One region of the Massilia sp. GER05 genome, then DNA from elsewhere that is predicted to be linked to it. Evidence: predicted binding sites of a transcription regulator. Region 1 holds the regulator's gene; the other holds the start of a gene.
The links. The regulator LexA, encoded in region 1, represses DNA repair genes until DNA is damaged. The targets are predictions, from matches to a motif close to ACTGTATNNNNATACAGT.
Positions count from the first base shown of each region.

Region 2: a site for LexA is predicted at 7,131-7,148, ahead of ACL58G_RS25270 (VRR-NUC domain-containing protein). Genes of this name have one in related genera too.

Region 1 is NZ_CP178858.1:2,745,216-2,754,111, forward strand. Features, by position in the region: gene ACL58G_RS12275 (cystathionine gamma-synthase family protein) at 1-171, shown strand, start outside; gene ACL58G_RS12280 (tetratricopeptide repeat protein) at 236-1,048, shown strand; gene ACL58G_RS12285 (hypothetical protein) at 1,052-1,285, opposite strand; gene ACL58G_RS12290 (SAM-dependent methyltransferase) at 1,446-2,081, shown strand; gene lexA (transcriptional repressor LexA) at 2,137-2,802, opposite strand; gene rpsF (30S ribosomal protein S6) at 3,091-3,474, shown strand; gene priB (primosomal replication protein N) at 3,503-3,793, shown strand; gene rpsR (30S ribosomal protein S18) at 3,850-4,140, shown strand; gene rplI (50S ribosomal protein L9) at 4,187-4,639, shown strand; gene ACL58G_RS12320 (replicative DNA helicase) at 4,821-6,206, shown strand; gene ACL58G_RS12325 (DUF47 domain-containing protein) at 6,283-6,909, shown strand; gene ACL58G_RS12330 (inorganic phosphate transporter) at 6,932-7,942, shown strand; gene ACL58G_RS12335 (alpha-1,6-glucosidase domain-containing protein) at 8,359-8,896, shown strand, end outside.
Region 2 is NZ_CP178858.1:5,722,916-5,731,811, reverse strand. Features, by position in the region: gene ACL58G_RS25300 (hypothetical protein) at 1-25, shown strand, start outside; gene ACL58G_RS25295 (LiaF transmembrane domain-containing protein) at 172-546, shown strand; gene ACL58G_RS25290 (LiaI-LiaF-like domain-containing protein) at 536-1,243, shown strand; gene ACL58G_RS25285 (sensor histidine kinase) at 1,255-2,355, shown strand; gene ACL58G_RS25280 (LytR/AlgR family response regulator transcription factor) at 2,359-3,102, shown strand; gene ACL58G_RS25275 (ATP-dependent DNA helicase) at 3,202-5,463, opposite strand; gene ACL58G_RS25270 (VRR-NUC domain-containing protein) at 5,460-7,115, opposite strand; gene ACL58G_RS25265 (hypothetical protein) at 7,226-7,969, opposite strand; gene ACL58G_RS25260 (M15 family metallopeptidase) at 8,027-8,866, shown strand.

The DNA.
Region 1 (8,896 bases):
CTGGGCGACACGCGCACGCTCGTCATCCCGGTCGCGCACACGATCTTCTTCGAGATGGGCGCCGAGCGCCGCGCCAGCATGGGCATCGCGGAATCGCTGATCCGCGTGTCCGTGGGTATCGAGGATACGGCCGACCTGCTGGCCGATTTCGGCGCTGCATTGAACGGTTGAGCGGGCGGGGCGCTGCGGTTATGATCGTCCTGTTCCCCATCTTGATTCATAGACTGCACACCCCATGAAGACTGCCCTGTTTTGCGCCGCACTGCTGTGCGGTGGTGTCGCAATCGCCGCCGAGCCCGGCGCGAAATTATCTGTGAAAGGCGCGCCCGCGAAAGGTGCTGCCGCGAAGCCGGCCGCCGTCGCATCGTCCGCCAACGCTGCCGCCGAGCTTGCCGAAGCGGACGCTTTGTTCGCGAAGAAATCGTATCCGGAAGCGCTGGCGAAATACACGAAGCTGGCGAACGCCGGCAACGTGATGGCCCAGCAGCACCTGGGCGAAATGTATTTCTACGGCGAGGCGGGCGGCGTCGACATGGACAAGGCCGCGCAATGGTTCCAGAAGGCGGCCGCGAAGGGCAATGCCGTCGCCATCGCGTCGCTCGAGTTGATGAAGCAGCGCGAGGCGCGCCGTGCCGACCTCGACTACTGGATCGCGAAATACGACGGCTCCGACCTGCGCACGAACGATTACCGTTGCCCGGCGCCGCGCTTCCCGGTCATGTCCAAGGTCAACGAGGAAATCGATTATTACAGCGGCAAGATGAAGGATTGGGAAGCGTGCCACAACCGCTGGGTGAAGCAGCTGAACGCCTCCCTGCCGCTGGCGAAACGCATCCCGGAAGACATCGCGAAGCTGATGACGAAGGATGAGACGGAGAAGGCGAACGCGCACCTGAAGGAAGTCGGCGATCGGCTGGCGGAAGACACCAAGGTGGCCGGCAGGATGGTCGTGGCGGACTTCGACGCCTGGCGCGCGGGCACGGAAGCCTATGTCAAGGAACACAACGAGATGGTCAAGAACGCGCCGCCGCCGGATAACGACAAGTGATGTCTAGCGGCCGCATGTGAAATGGCCGCGGTTCGGCAGGCCGGGGCCGGACTTCTCCTGGAAGAGCACGCCTTGCTCGCCTTTCGCGGTCGTGCGCTTGCCCTGGCCGAGCGCCGTGACGTTGCCGGCACCCGTCGGCGCTCGTTCGGCGCATGCGGCGCGCCATGTGACCAGCGGTGCCAGGCCGTCCAGGCTGATGGCGGCCGGGCAGCGCGTCAGAACAGTGCTGGAAAACATGGTAAGGATCCCGATGTCAGGTTGCGAGGCGGTGTAGGGGAGCCTTGTCGAAGCCGCAACTCTGTCGCCGTTGTTTGCAACTAATCGACATGAGGCGTACGCATAACCCGGGTGATAACGCCTTGCTGTATCATGCGGCTCCTGAAAACGAAGCCTGCATATGCTCATCATCACCATCAAACAGGGCAAGGAAAAAAGCCTGCTGTCCGGCGATCCATGGATTTATTTGTCCGCCATCGAGAAAGTCGAGGGACGGCCCCAGGAGCGCGGCAAACCCGGCGTCACTGCAATCGTGCAGTCGTCGGCACGCCAGTTTCTGGCGCGCGCGGCCTATAACGCCAAGTCGCAGATCGCGGCCCGCGTCTGGACCCTGCGCGAGGACGAGCCGGTCGATCACGCCATGATGAAACGGCGCGTGCAGGCCGCGGTCGCGCGGCGCGCCGTCGCCGTGCGCAACGCCGATCCGCAAGCCCTGACCCTGGTGATCGATGGCGAAAAAGACGGCCTGCCGGGGCTGCTGGTGCACAGCTATGGCGGGACCGGCGGTTACCTGGTGTGCCAGTTCAACGCTGCCGGTGTCGACGCGTGGAAAGTGACCATCGTGCAGGCCCTGCTCGCGGCCACGGGTTGTTCCAATGTATTCGAACGCAGCGACGAGCTGTTGCGCAAAGGGGAGGGGCTACCTGTCATCTGGCGCGCCCTGGCCGGCGACGAGCCGCCGCAGCGCCTGATGGTGCGTGACGGCAGCCGGCTGCTGCCGACGGATATCCGTACCGGTTTCGTCTATCCGCGCTGAGCGCACGATAAAACGACGAGGCCCGCATGACGCGGGCCTGTGTGCAGGTGGGAGGTTAGTGCCAGGACCGCAAGAGTCCGACCGCCAGGCCTTCCAGTGCGAACTCGTCGGTCCTCGGATCGACGGTAATCACGGAAAAGTCCGGATTCTCCGGCAACAGTTCGATCGTGGAACCGGTCTTGCGGTAGCGCTTGACCGTCACTTCGTCGCCGATGCGGGCGACGACGATCTGGCCATTCTTCGCGTTGTCGACCTTCTTGACGGCGAGGAAGTCGCCGTCGCAGATGCCGGCGTCGCGCATCGACCAGCCCTTGACCTTCAACAGGAAGTCGGGCTTGCTCGAGAACATGGCCGGATCGACCGAATAGGTCGCTTCGACGTGTTCCTGGGCGAGGATGGGCGAACCCGCCGCGACGCGGCCGACGAGCGGCAGCGACATCAGGTTCGGCGGAATCGGCGGCACGAAGGCAGGCACTGCGGCCGCAGCGGCGGCCTTGGATTCGACGGACTGGCCGACGAGGCGGATACCGCGCGAGGTACCCGGGGAAATTTCGATCGCGCCTTTACGGGCCAGGGCCTGCAGGTGTTCCTCGGCGGCATTGGCCGAGCGGAAGCCAAGCTCCTGGGCGATTTCGGCGCGGGTCGGCGGGAAGCCGGTGTTGTCGATGGCTTCCTTGATCAGGTTGAGGATCTGTTCTTGCCGTGCGGTGAGCTTAAGCATGTTCGTCTTCGTTGGTACGGGGTCAGACTGTATTTTTGTACAGTATTGCGCCACGCGCAAGGGGATTTCAAGTTTTTTTTGCGCTGCGGTACGCAGCGCACGTCCACAACCTTTTGAGGTGCGGCACGCAGCGCACGTCCATAACCATTTGCGGTGCGGTACGCGGCGCACGTGCACAGTCCCATTGAGCACTTGACGGTTTTGCTGTTATAATGTTGGGCTTTCCCTTCCCACACTCGTCTTGACGCCGAGGTGGGCATTTGTTTAAACGTCCTTAAGGAGTGTTTCATGCGTCATTATGAAATCGTGTTTATCGTCCACCCGGACCAGAGCGAGCAGGTCCCGGCGATGATCGAACGCTACAAGACTACGGTCACCTCGCGCGGCGGCAACATCCACCGCGTCGAAGATTGGGGCCGTCGTCAAATGGCTTACCAGATCCAGAAGCTGCCGAAGGCACACTACATCTGCCTGAACATCGAGTGCGACAACGAGACCCTGGTCGAGCTGGAAACCGCATTCAAATTCAATGATGCCGTGCTGCGTCACCTGACCGTGAAGATGAAGAAAGCTGAAACCGCACCGTCGCCGATGATGAAGTCGGTCCAGCGCGAAGACGCAGCCAAGAGCCACCGCGCCGAGCAGGCCGCCGCTCCGGCCGCCGCAGCCTAAATCTCGCGGGAGCACCGAGCTGTAATACGTGAACGAGCTGTCCCTGGTCGCAAGCATCCTGGAACGCGACGTCCTGCGCTACACCCCGGCCGGCATCCCCATCGTGGGCGGCATCCTGCAACACGGATCGACGCAGACGGAGGCGAGGATGGACAGGCAGGTCGAATTCGAGATTTCCGCGGTTGCCGCGGGCGAGATTTCGGGACGATTTGCCAACGCCGAGTTGGGTGCGATGTACCGCTTCACGGGATTCTTGGCCAGGAAAAGTCGTCACAGCAAAAGCTTGGTGTTTCACATCATTGATTTCAGTGCCGCATAAGCAGTAAGAAACTGCGGGTTGCGGGCACGTTTATAGATAGATACAGGAGCCTCAAAATGGCATTCGGTAAAAAGTTCGACAAAAACAAAGCTAAGCTCAAAGAGAAGCGCAAACAGCAGAACCCGCTGTTCAAGCGCAAGAAATTCTGCCGCTTCACCGCTGCAGGCGTGGAACAGGTTGACTACAAAGACGTCGACACCCTGAAGGATTTCGTCCAGGAAAACGGCAAGATCATGCCGGCACGCCTCACCGGCACCAAGGCTCACTACCAGCGTCAAGTGGACACCGCCATCAAGCGCGCCCGTTACCTGGCTCTGCTGCCGTACACCGACCTGCACAACGCTTAATCGTCGGTTACGACATCGAAGCATAGTCAGATTACTGGAGAATAAAATGCAAGTTATCCTGCTGGAAAAAGTCGTCAACGTCGGCAACCTGGGCGACGTCGTCAAGGTCAAGGACGGTTACGCCCGTAACTTCCTGATCCCGCAAAAAATGGCCCGTCGTGCAACGCAAGCTGCCGTGGCTGAATTCGAAGTCAAGCGCGCCGAACTGGAAAAAGCAGCTGCCGAGAAACTGGCTGCCGCTCAAGGCCAGGGCGACAAGCTGAACGGCATGACCGTCACCATCGCCCAGAAAGCCGGCGTCGACGGTCGTCTGTTCGGTTCCGTGACCAACTTCGACATCGCTGAAGCCCTGACCAAGCAAGGTTTCGCCGTCGAAAAGGCACAAGTGCGCATGCCGACCGGTCCGCTGAAGACCACCGGCGAGCACCCGGTGTCGGTCGCTCTGCACACCGACGTCGTGGTGGAAATCACCATCGCTGTCGTGGGCGAAGCCGCCTGATAAGAGTTTCAAGTAATACCGTCGTCCCCGCGCAGGCGGGGACCCAAGTTGCGACTTCGGATGCAAAGCTTGGGTCCCCGCCTCTGCGGGGACGTTTTTTTTTGCAACAGCAAAAAAAATTCGTTTTTGGAAACTCACCAATGATTTCAGCGCCTGATCGGGAACGGGTATAATGCCGGCCATGAACACCTCAGCAGACCCGCAGATCGAGTCGCTCCGCATCCCCCCGCATTCCATCGAAGCAGAACAGTCCGTCATTGGCGGCCTGCTGCGCGATAACGCGGCGTGGGACCGCATTGCCGACTTCATGCATGCGGAGGATTTTTACCGCTACGACCACCGGATCATCTTCGAACAGATGGTCCGCCTGATCAATGCCGGCAAGCCTGCCGACGTGATCACGGTGTACGAGGCGCTCGTCCAGCTCGGCAAGGCCGAGGACGTCGGCGGCCTCCAGTACCTGAATGCGATGGCGCAGAACACGCCATCCGCCGCCAACATCCGCCGTTATGCCGAGATCGTCCGCGATCGCGGCGTGTTGCGTCAGTTGATCACCGTCGCCGACGAGGTGTCCGGCAAGGCCTTCAATCCGCAAGGTGCCGAGGTCAAGCAGATCCTCGACGAGGCGGAATCGCGCATCTTCGCGATCGCCGAGCAGGGCGCCCGCGGCGCCCAGGGCTGGCTGCCCGTCCAGCCGCTGCTGACCCAGGTGGTCGAGCGCGTGGACGAGCTGTACAGCCGCGACAACCAGGGCGAGATCACCGGCGTCCCGACGGGCTTCACCGATCTCGACAAGATGACGTCCGGCCTGCAGCCGGGCGACCTCGTCATCGTCGCCGGCCGTCCGTCGATGGGCAAGACCGCGTTCTCCGTCAACATCGGCGAAAGCGTGGCCGTCGATGCCGGCCTGCCGGTCGCGATCTTCTCGATGGAGATGGGCGGCGTGCAGCTGGCGATGCGTATGCTCGGCTCCATCGGCCAGCTCGACCAGCACCGCCTGCGTACCGGCAAGCTGCTGGACGAGGATTGGCCGCGCCTGACGCACGCGATCCAGAAGATGAACGATGCGCAGATCTTCATCGACGAAACGCCGGCGCTGAACCCGATCGAGATGCGCGCCCGCGCGCGCCGCCTGGCCCGCCAGTGCGGCAAGCTGGGCCTGATCATCGTCGACTACCTGCAGCTGATGCAGGGTTCCAAGCCGGGCGACAACCGCGCGTCCGAGATCTCGGAGATCTCGCGTAGCCTGAAGGGCCTGGCGAAGGAGCTGGGATGCCCGGTGATCGCGCTGTCACAGCTGAATCGCTCGCTGGAACAACGCCCCAACAAGCGTCCCGTGATGTCCGACCTGCGCGAATCGGGCGCTATCGAACAGGATGCGGACGTGATCATCTTCCTGTATCGTGACGAAGTTTACAACCCGGACTCGCCCGACAAAGGCACTGCCGAGATCATTATCGGCAAACAGCGTAACGGCCCGATCGGCGCCATTCGCGTGACCTGGATGGGCATGTACACCAAGTTCGGCAATTACACCGGCAACCTGAGTGTTTATCAGGGCGATTAAGCCGGGAGCAGTCAACGATCGCGGCATCGCCGCGACTTTCAAAGAAGTCCCAAGAGATTTACCCAACGGAGAACCTATGTTTGGACGCCTGATGCCCACGGAGGGCAAATTTTTCGACCTGTTCAACCAGCACGCCGCGTTGTGCGTGAAGGGTGCACAAGAGATGGTCGGCCTGATGACCAACTTCGACGACCTGGAAAACCGCACGCACGCCGTGGAGAGCATCGAAAAACAGGCGGACAAGGTCACCTACCAGTGCGTGGACCTGCTGCACAAGACGTTCATCACGCCGCTCGACCGTGACGACATCCACAAGCTGATCACCCGCATGGACGACATCCTCGACATGATGGAGGACGCCGCCCAGACCATCTCGCTGTACGACCTGCACGCCGTCACGCCGGAAGCGAAGCGCCTGGCCGAGCTGTGCCTGGCGTGCTGCGAAAAGGTCCAGCAGGCCGTCGGCATGCTGCACAACATGGACAACGCCCAGAAGATGGTCGCCATCTGCGAAGAGATCGATCGCCTGGAATCGGACGCCGACCACGTGATGCGCGCCGCCATGTCCAAGCTGTTCCGCGACGAACCGGATGTGCGCAACCTGATCAAGATGAAGGCCATCTACGAAATCCTCGAGACCGTGACCGACCGCTGCGAAGACGTTGCCAACATCATCGAAGGCATCATCGTCGAGAACGCGTAACGACCGGAACAACAAGAACAACATGAACTCTCTTCATATCAGCATTTATGTGCTGGGCCTGCTCGTCTTTTTAGCGCTGGTCTTCGACTTCATGAACGGCTTCCACGACGCCGCCAACGCGATCGCGACGGTGGTGTCGACCGGTGTGCTGCGTCCGCAGACGGCCGTCGCGATGTCCGCGATGTTCAACTTCGTCGCCATCTTCACCGTCGGCCTGCACGTGGCGTCGACGGTGGGCAAGGGCACCGTCGACCCGCACATCGTCGACCACTACGTCGTGTTCGGAGCGCTCGTCGGCGCCATCATCTGGAACATCATCACGTGGTACTACGGCATCCCGTCGTCGTCCTCGCACGCCCTGATCGGCGGCCTGGTGGGTGCGGCCGTCGCCAAGAGCGGCACCGGCGCGCTGGTCGGCGGCGGCCTGCTCAAGACCGTGCAATGGATCATCCTGTCGCCGCTGCTGGGCTTCATCCTCGGTTCGCTCGTGATGCTGGCCGTGTCGTGGATCTTCGTGCGCACCCCGCCGCGCAAGGTCGACACGTGGTTCCGCCGCCTGCAGCTGTTCTCGGCCGCGGCCTACAGCCTGGGCCACGGCGGCAACGACGCGCAGAAGACCATCGGCATCATCTGGATGCTGCTGATCGTGGCCGGCGTCTCCAATGCCGGCGACGCCGCGCCCCCGCTGTGGGTGATCATCTCCTGCTATACGGCGATCTCGCTCGGCACGCTGTTCGGCGGCTGGCGCATCGTGCGCACGATGGGCCAGAAGATCACCAAGCTCAAGCCGGTCGGCGGCTTTTGCGCGGAATCGGGCGGCGCCATCACGCTGTTCCTCGCCAGTGCGATCGGCGTACCGGTGTCGACGACGCACACCATCACGGGCGCCATCGTCGGTGTCGGCTCGGCGCAGAAGGCGTCGGCCGTGCGCTGGGGCGTGGCCGGCAACATCGTATGGGCCTGGGTCTTCACCATCCCCGCGTCGGCGTTCATGGCGGCGATTGCGTGGTGGATCGGTACGCACATCCTGTAAGCGCATCGCGCCACCATCGAAAAGCAGCCTGCGGGCTGCTTTTTTATTTCCCAAACCCGCAGTCAATCCCCAGCTTTAGGAAATTGCCCAAATTCGGGGTCAGAGCACATTTTCCCGCAGATTCGGGGTCAGAGCACTTTTTCAAAAGATGCGCAGAAGCGACGCTGCTACGATCACTGACCGCGGTGGTCGTCGTTTTGTGCCCGCAGCGCACTCGAAATTTCTTGCAGTTTCTTCCCTCAAAAAGGGCTCTGACCCCGAACCTGGTTTTTGCGCCACATTTCGGAGTTTCCTTTTCATTTTTGCTAACGTCGGTAGTAATATTACAGGCGATCGTCGGCCAGCGTTGCCGTCCGGGCCACGCCCGCCGGTCAGAATAAGAATGAAGAGGGGACAATATGATATTCGGAAGTAGTTTGACTTCATGGCTGGGGCTCGCCGCGGCCGCCTGCGCCAGCATGCTGCTGGCCGGTTGCGGCGCCGGCGATTCCGGCCAGCAGGCCACCCAGTCCGGCACCCGGCTGCTGGCGGCCAGTGCCACCACGGCCGCACCCGTCGCGCCGGGCAGCATTCGCATGCACTTCCACCGCGTCCAGAACGACACGGCCCAGTGGGGCGTATATTCGTGGGATGGTCCGCAGCATCCGAGTTCGGCGTGGATCAGCGACCGCTTCATGTTCACCGGTACCGACGGGTTTGGCGGCTACGTGGATATTCCGCTGGCCGCGGGAAAGAGCGCGATCTGGTTCCTCGTCACCGACGGCAACGGCAGCAAGAATTGCGGCGCCGACCAGCACGCCGACCTGGATGCCGATGTCGCCACGAAGGGCCAGGAAGCCTGGATGCTGGAGGGCGACTGCACCGTGTACGCCACCCAGCCTGCATTCAGCTTCGGCAATCTCGCCTTCGCCAACGCCCAGTGGCTCACCAGCACGACGCTGGCCTGGCCGGGCG
Region 2 (8,896 bases), 3.0 Mb from region 1:
GCTGCGTCCGCAAGCCGCGGCCTGATTCATCCGCTTTCCGAAGGGCCCGCCATGGCGACATGGCGGGCCCTTCGCCATTCACCGGCAAAGCGCCGCCATTGGCCGAAAAGCACTTCCACCCGCGCGCCGACCTCCGTTATCGTGTCGACATTCGATCACAATGGAGGAAACATGAATAGCGAAGCGTCCTACCACCTGCGGCGCCAGGTGTTGTGGGGCCTGGTCCTGGTGGGGCTGGGCGTGGCCTTCCTGCTGGACCAGATGGATGTGTTCGACGTCCGCTCGCTGTGGCATTATGCGCCGCTGCTGCTGGTCGTCGTGGGCATCAACCAGACCATCGGCTACCCGAGCGCCCGCGAATTCTCCAACGGCCTGTGGACCGTCTTCATCGGCCTGTGGCTGTTCGCCGTGCTCGAGGGCCTGTGGGGCCTCACGTTCGGCAACAGCTGGCCCCTGTTCATCATCATCAGCGGCATCACGATGGCGATCCGGCCGATCGCCGAGCGCCGCTTCGGCCAGAAGGGAGGGGACGGCCATGGAAAATAACACGAACCGCGCGTCGAGCCAGGTCGTGCTGGGCCTGCTCGTCGTGGGCATGGGCGTCCTGTTCCTGCTCGATAACCTCGACATCCTGAATTTCCGCCATGCGATCGGGTTCTGGCCGCTCGCCTTCATCGTGGCCGGCTGCGTCGCGCTGTTCGGCAACGGGACGCGCAGCGGCCGCAGCGGCAATTACATGGGCGGCGTGCTGATCGCGGTCGGCCTCCTGATGATCGTCAGCCGCATGGGCTACTTCACCATCAGCTGGGGCACGCTGTGGCCGCTCGTGATGATCGCGCTCGGCGGTCTCGTGCTGTACCGCTCGCTGGGCCCGGGGCGGGTGGCGCGCGAAGGCGTTGCCGCAGGCGCGAGTCCGGACAACGTCGTCGACATCGTCGCCGTGCTGGGCGGTTTCGAGCGGCGCGTCGGCACGCAGGACTTCCGCGGCGGCGAGATCACGGCCGTGATGGGCGGCTGCGCGCTCGACCTGCGCGACGCGTCCATCGTCAAGGAAGCCGTGATCAACATCTTCACGGTTTGGGGCGGCATCAACATCAAGGTTCCGCCCGACTGGACCGTCGTCCTGAACGGCACGCCCGTGATGGGCGGCTTCGCGGAAAAGACGGCCCGGCCGCCCGACGCCAGCAAGCGCCTCGTCATCACCGGCTACGCCATCATGGGCGGCGTGGAAGTGCGCAACTAAAGGCGCGGCCAGTGCACGGTATTTTTGCGAGCTGGCGCGCGGCGGCGCTCTACCTGCTGGCCTGGCTGATGCTGGGCCTGCTGCTGGCGGTCATGCTGGCCGTCAGTGGGGCGGGCTGGGGGGCGAGCGTGCTGTTCGCCGTGCCGCTGGCGCTTTGGTTCGCGTACGCGGCGGGCTTTTCCGCCTACTACGTGTGCCGCGCGTACCCGCTGGGACGGCGCCGTCCGCTCGCCATCGCCGCCGGCGTGGGCATGACGGCGGCCTGCGTGGCCGCGCTGTGGTGCGGCATGGGCGCGGTCTGGAACAGCCTGCTGGCCGCGCTGGCGCCGGACGCTTACGTGCCCGTCGCGAGCGGCCCCGTGCTGGCGTCGATGTTCGGCCTCGGCCTGATACTGTACGGCCTGGCGGCCGCCGTGAATTACCTGCTGATCGAGACCGAACGCGTGCGCCACCTCGAGACGCAGCGCCTGGAGATGAAGCTGATGGCCCAGGATGCGGAGCTGCGCATGTTGCGCGCCCAGGTCGATCCGCACTTCCTGTTCAACAGCCTGAATTCGATCAGCGCGCTGACGTCGCTCGACCCGGCGGCCGCACGTGCCATGACCGTGCAGCTCGCCGAGTTCTTCCGGCACACGCTGGGCCTGCGCGCCGACCGCAAGGTGACGCTCGACCAGGAACTGCAGCTCGTGCGGCATTTCGTCGCCATCGAGCAGGTGCGCTACGGCGACCGGCTGCGCTTCGATGCCGCCATCGATCCCGCCGCCGGCCAGTGCCTGCTGGCGCCGATGCTGCTGCAACCGCTCGTGGAGAACGCGATCAAGCACGGCATCGGCCAGATGATCGAGCCCGGCCTCGTGCGCATCGAAGCGACGCGTGCCGGATCGATCCTGCGCATCCGCGTGGAGAACGACGTCGACCCCGACAGCGTCGACGGTGCCGCTTCGGCACGCGGCACGGGCCTGGGCCTCGTCAACGTGCGCCAGCGCCTCGCGGCGGACCATGGGCATGAGGCGAGCGCGCACTGGATGCGGCGCGACGGCCGCTTCATCGTGGAGCTCGCACTGCCGGCCGTGACGGCCGACGAACCCCAACCCGAACTCGAAAGGACCTGACGCATGCGCGTGATCATCGTGGACGACGAACCGCTGGCGCGCGCCGTGCTGCGCGAGCATCTCGGGCTACACCCCGACGTGGAGATCGTCGGCGAATGCGCCAACGGCTTCGAGGCCGTGAAGGCCATCGCGGAGCTGGCGCCCGATCTCGTGTTCCTCGACATCCAGATGCCCAAGCTGGACGGCTTCGAAGTCGTCGAGCTGGCCGGCGCGAAGGCGCACTACGTATTCGTCACGGCGTACGACCAGTTCGCGTTGCGGGCCTTCGACGTCCACGCGCTCGACTACCTGCTGAAACCGTTCACGCGCGAACGCCTCGCGCAGGCGCTGGCGCATGCGCGCGAACGCCTCGCCGCGCCCGCGACCGAGGGGGAGGCGGCGATGCGCGCGCTCATGAGCGATGCGCGGGCGCGCCACCAGCCGATCGAGCGCGTGCTGATCCGCGACGGCGCGCGCGTGCAGGTCATCCCCGTCGCGCGCATCGACTACATCGAGGCCCAGGACGATTACGTGGCCATCTGCTCGGAAGGCCGCCAGTGGCTGAAGAACCAGCGCATGGCCGAACTGGAAAGCCAGCTCGATCCGCAGGCCTTCCTGCGCGTGCACCGGTCGTACATCGTCAACCTGGGCACCATCGCGCGCATCGAGCCGACCGGGAAGGACGGTCACTGCGCGGTGCTGAAGTCCGGGGCGCGCATTCCGATCAGCCGCAGCGGTTATCAAAAGGTCCGCGACCTGATGCGCTAGCGGTTGATTCAGGGCGGCCATGGCGTCGCTGCGGCTCCGCGCCGTGCAACCGCACTGTCTTCGTCGCCGCGCCTGGCCCTGTCCACCCTGAATGAGCCGCTAGAAGGCGGCCTTGTCGACGTGCCACCAGGCGGGCAGCAGCGCCCGCACGTCGGGCCGCGCGAAGCGGTCGTCGATCAGCCATACGACGCCGCGGTCCTGCTCCGTGCGGATCACGCGGCCCGCCGCCTGCACGACCTTCTGCATGCCGGGATAGAGATAGGTGTAGTCGTAGCCCACGCCGAACATCGCTTGCATGCGCTGGCGCAGCTGCTCGTTGACGGGGTTTACCTGTGGCAGGCCAAGGGTCGCGACGAAGGCGCCGATGAGCCGCTCGCCGGGCAGGTCGATGCCTTCGCCGAACGAGCCGCCCAGCACCGCGAAGCCGATCCCGCGGCCGCCCGCGACGAAGCGCGCGAGGAAGTCCGCACGTTCCGGTTCGCTCATGCGGCGCGCCTGTCTCCATGCGGGGATGTCGGGATGGTCGCGCTCGAAGCGGTCCGCCACCTGCTGCAGATAGTCGAAGCTGGAAAAGAACGCGAGGTAGTTGCCGGGCTTTTCGTGGTACTGGTCCGCCATCAGGGCCGCGATCGGCGCGAGCGAACTGGCCCGGGCCTGGTAGCGCGTCGAGATGCCGTGCGCGACGTGCACGTCCAGCTGGCTCGCGGTGAACGGGGAGTCGACGTCGATCCACGCGGTGTCCGCCGGCATGCCGAGCAGGTCGGCGAAATAATGCCAGGGGCTCAGGGTCGCGGAGAACAGCGTCGTCGAATGGGCGTACGCAAAGCGCGGGCCGAGGAAAGATGCGGGGACGACGTTGCGGATGCAGAGGGTCGTGTTGCGCTCGTCCTCGCGCGTGACGTCGAACAGCGAATGCGCGCCGAACGATTCCGCGAGCCGGCCGAACTGCAGCGCGCCGAAATAAAAATCCTGCAGTTCCGGGTCGAGCGGTACGGGGAACGCGGCCATGTGCTCCGTGATGGCGCTGGCCGCGCCCTGCAGCGCGTTGAGGAATTTGTCGGGCAGGCCGTCCAGCACCTGGTAGGGCAGGGGCGCGGACTTGCTCACGTCCGTCCACGCGCGCTTGACCTTGTCGAGCGGCTTGTGCAGCACGGGCGGTGCGACGGCCCGTGCCGCGCGCAGGTCCGCGCGTTGCAACGTCGCCGTGTACATCGAACGTGCGCGGGATACGAGGTTGTGCGCCTCGTCCGCGAGCACGCTGACCTTCCAGCCGCGTTCCAGCGCCAGCGCGTACAGCATCGCGCCGCCGTCGAACCAGTAGTTGTAGTCGCCCACGACGACGTCGCTCCAGCGCACCATCTCGCTGCCCAGGTAGTACGGGCAGACGTCGTGCGCGAGACCGATCTCGCGCAGCGCGGCGCGGTCGAGCATGCCCGCGTTCGCCGCCGCGTCGCGCGCGGCCGGCAGGCGGTCGTAGAAGCCCTGGGCAAGCGGGCACGAATCGCCATGGCAGGCTTTGTCCGGGTGCTCGCAGGCCTTGTCGCGCGCGCTCAGTTCGAGCACGCGCAATGGCAGCGTGCCGCCGGATTTGAGTGTCGCTGCGGCGTCCAGCGCGAGCTGGCGTCCCGGCGTCTTCGCGGCCAGGAAGAACACCTTGTCGAGCTCCTGGCCGGGCGCCGCTTTCAGCACCGGGAACAGGGTGCCGACGGTCTTGCCGATGCCGGTCGGGGCCTGCGCGAGCAGGCTGCGCTTGCCGGCATTGGCGCGGAAGATGGCTTCCGCGAGCTGGCGCTGGCCGGGACGGAAGTCAGCGTGCGGAAAACGCAGCGCCGTCAACGCGGCGTCGCGCGCGCCGCGGTGCGCGAGTTCCTGTTCGGCCCAGGCGACGAAGCGGCGGCACTGGTCTTCGAACAGCGCGGCGAGGTCGGCGCGGGTGCGGGTCTCGCGCAGCAGGGTTTCCTGCTGGGTGCCGATGTCGAAGTAGACGAGCGCCAGGTTGACGTCGTCCATGCCGAGCTCCTCGCACATCAGGTGTCCGTAGACGCGCAGCTGGGCCCAGGCCAGGCGCAGGTGGTTGTCGGGGATGCGCGCGAATTGGCCGCGGTACGTCTTGACCTCTTCGATCAGGTTGCGGTCGGGGTCGTAGCCGTCGGCCCGCCCGCGCACGTGCAGCGGGCCCCAGTCGCCCGCCAGCGTCACTTCGCTGCGGTAGTTGTCGTCGCGGCGGGATGCCACGACGGCATGGCCCGCGATGCCTTCCTGCGCCGTGGGCGACGGCGTGAAGCGCAGGTCGAGGTCGCCCTGCTTGGCCGTGAATTCGCACAGGGCACGCACGGACACGACGTAGCGTGCGTCGTTCATGCGGCGGCCTGCTCCCATTGCAGGTAGCACACCGTGACCGGCATGCCGTGCTCGGCGCAGTAATCGATCCAGCGCAGCTGGTTGTCCTGCAGGCGGTCGCCCGGGCCCTTCACCTCGATCATGTTGTAGCGCTTTTCTTCAGGCCAGAACTGGACCAGGTCGGGGAAGCCCGTGCGGTTTTCCTTCACGTCCTGCAGGATGCGGCGGAACCACAGTGCCAGGTGCGCCGCCGGGATGCAGTCCAGCGCCAGTTCGATGATGCCGCGATCGAGCCAGTCCCACGCGACGAACGGCGATTGCAGGCCTGCCTTCTCGTCGTACGTCGCCAGGATGGCGGCGCGGTGGCGGCCGTCGTCCAGCAGGGCGAGGCAGGCCTCGAAGTCGTCCTTGCGGCGCTGGTAGAAGTCGGCCGCGAACAGGTCGGCCGGACCGCGGTGGAACGGGTGGAAGAACGCGCCCGGGATGGCCGCGAAGATCGTGCGCCAGCACAACAGGCCGAACAGTGTGTTGGCCAGCGTGTTCTCGACGTAGAAGACAGGCGCGTCGGCGCGCGCCAGATGCGCCAGCACCACGCCTTCGACGCTCCATTCGCCGCCCGGCAGCGGCAGGCTCAGGTCGAGCCGCGCGGCCGGCGTCGCGCGGCGCGGCGGGCCCTTCGGGTGGCCCAGCTTGCGTGCCAGCCGCGGGCCCAGGCGCAGCAGGTGCTGGCGCTCCGCCTCGCTTTCCGGGGCCTGTTGCGCCGTCTCGAACAACGCATAGGCTGCGTCGAATTTCTCGTGCTTTTCCAGCACGCGGATCGCCCGTCCGCGCGCACCCGGATAGCGGCAATCCGCGTACACGGCATACGCATTGTCCCAGTCCCGCTCTTTTTCGAGCAGTTGGCCAAGCTGGAACAGCAGACGTTCGCGCCGGCTGTCGAGCCAGTCGTTGCCGAATGCATGGCGGGGCAGGTCGGCCAGCACGTCCAGCGCCGCCTCGCCCGCGTAGTAGCGTTCCTTGCACGCGTGCAGCTGCAGGTAGTGGTCGATGTCGTGGCGGGCCCGGAAGCCGCGCGACGCCGGCGAGAATTCGACGCGCTCGTAGCGGAACAGGCCGAGGTCGGACAGCACGAACTCCGTCCAGTCCTGCGAGAGGTTGCCGAAGAAGATGAGGCGCAGGCGGTCGCACAGCGGTTGCACGAGCAGGCGCAATGCGAGGTCGTCGCAACTCCGGTGCCAATGCGAGAACGGGCGCTCTACCTCGTGCGCGGGATCTGCGCGCAGCGCTTCGAGCTGCTCGGCCTTGCGCGCGCTCTTCTGCGCGCCCGTCAGGCGGAACGCCTCGGCCAGTTCGGGCTTGGACAGCAGGTCGAACAGCTCGTCGAGCGTCAGTACGGGATCGGACTCGATCCAGCCGCTGGGCAGCAGCGCCTCCGCCGCTGCGCGCGGGCAGCCGATCTCCGCGTAGTTGAGCTTGCTCGCCCGGAACAGGGTGCCCTTGCGCATCACCATCCGCACGAACAGGGCGCGGGCCGGTTGCGGCAATTGTGGGAAGGCGGCGATGAACGCGTGTTCCTCGCCGATGAGGAGGTCGGGGTAGCGCTCGGCGATCCAGTCCAGCACGCGCTGGAAATTATCCAGATAATAAAACTCGTTTTCCAGGACTCTGATCATCGTCATACCGCGCCAACTGTACTTTTGTACAGTATAACGGTGCCGGCGACGATGGCCCAGCAGTTTTGCTATGGTTACAGCCCGCGGCGTGGTTTTCCGCGCAGGCCGCCTTATTGTCGGGGTGGCATGCGTGGGCCACACGGCTTGTCGGCGCACGCCGCGGTTCCCGCGCCATCGGCCGCCTCCTTACGGGTGCCGGTGTGCTGGAGGATGGCCGAGATCAGGGCGACGTCCGTATCGACCCCGGCCGTCGACGGCGTCGTCCTGGCGGCGCTCGCGGTCCGCTTCTGGCGCGGCGGCGCCGGGTCCGCATGGGCCAGCACCCGGGATGCGGTCGTCCGGGACTCCGGATGCGGCCGTGCATGAGGAACGGCCGGCGTGGCGGGACGCGTGACCGGATGGCGCGACGGGGCAGACGAAGGGGGCGCCGTCGTACTGGCCGGGGCACGTCCGGCCACGTCGGACACTGCGATGGCGGTGGCAGGCTGGGGCAGATCGATGATGACGGCGCCGCGCGCTGGGACGGCTGCCGCAGGTGTCGCGTACGCAGTGGGCGCCGGCATGGACACCGGACCGTCCGCAGCCAGCGTGGCGCGCGTGCCTGGCACGTCGACGGGCGTGCTGTCGGGCGCCGGCGTCGCGCCGCGGACGAGCCACGCGATGACGACGAGCAGGGAGCACGCCAGCACACCGGCGGCGCCGTACCAGACGACGGCCGGCAGGGCGCGGAGCCGGCGCCCGGGTGCCTGGCCGTCGAGCATGGCAAGGATATTGATTTCGCTGGTCGCCCGGCGCGACGACGACATCAGGTTGGGACGTCTGGAGCCGGGTTGATTTTCATCTGTAGGGCGCACCGCATTACTCCTAAGATTGGAAAACTAATTCCAATTAGAAACAAACGGGAGAAGCCGATGCTGATCTTCCTCGCATTCTTGTACTTTTGCCTGGCTTGCAGCGTCATTTGGCTCGCCCTGTTCCCGGGCGGACGGGCCTCTGTGCTGCACGTGCTCGGCATGCTGCAACGCCGCTTCCAATGGCGCGTCGGGGGCTGGCAGCGCAGCGGTAATGCCACGCTGAGGGCGTCCTGGTCGGGCGCGCGCGGCGTGTGGTACGACGGCCGCAGGCTGCTGCGGCGGCACTGGGCGTGGTTCGCCGTCGGCGTGCCGCTCGTGCTGATTCCGACGCTGCTCGCGTTGCTGATGCGCCGGCCCGACATGCTGCCCGACTACGAGCCCCCCGACACCGTCGTCGATGCCCAGGTGGCCGCGTTGCTGAAGGGCGAGCAGCTGGTGCCGCCGGCTGCCTTGCCGCCGCTCGCGTTCGGCACGCGCGAAGTGGAACTGGTGCGTCCGATGCTGGTGGACGCCAGTCGCAACTGGGGGCTGCTGCGGCCGGAGTTCAGCCAGCGCCTGCTGTTGGTGTTCAAGATCATGAAGGAGAAGTACGGTTACGAGATGGCCTTGCTGGAGGGGTACCGCAGTCCGGCCCGTCAGGACATGCTGGCCGGCATGGGTTCACAGGTGACGAACGCACGTGCATTCCAGAGCTGGCACCAGTACGGGCTGGCGGCGGACTGTGCGTTCTGGCGGGACGGCAAACTCGTGATCTCGGAAAAAGACCCCTGGGCCATGCGTGGCTACCAGCTCTACGGCGAGGTCGCCGAATCGCTGGGCCTGACCTGGGGTGGGCGCTGGACGATGATGGACTTCGGCCATACGGAGTTGCGGATGCGCGGGGTGATGCGGCGCTGATGGCGGATGGTTCCCGGAGCGTTGTCTCAC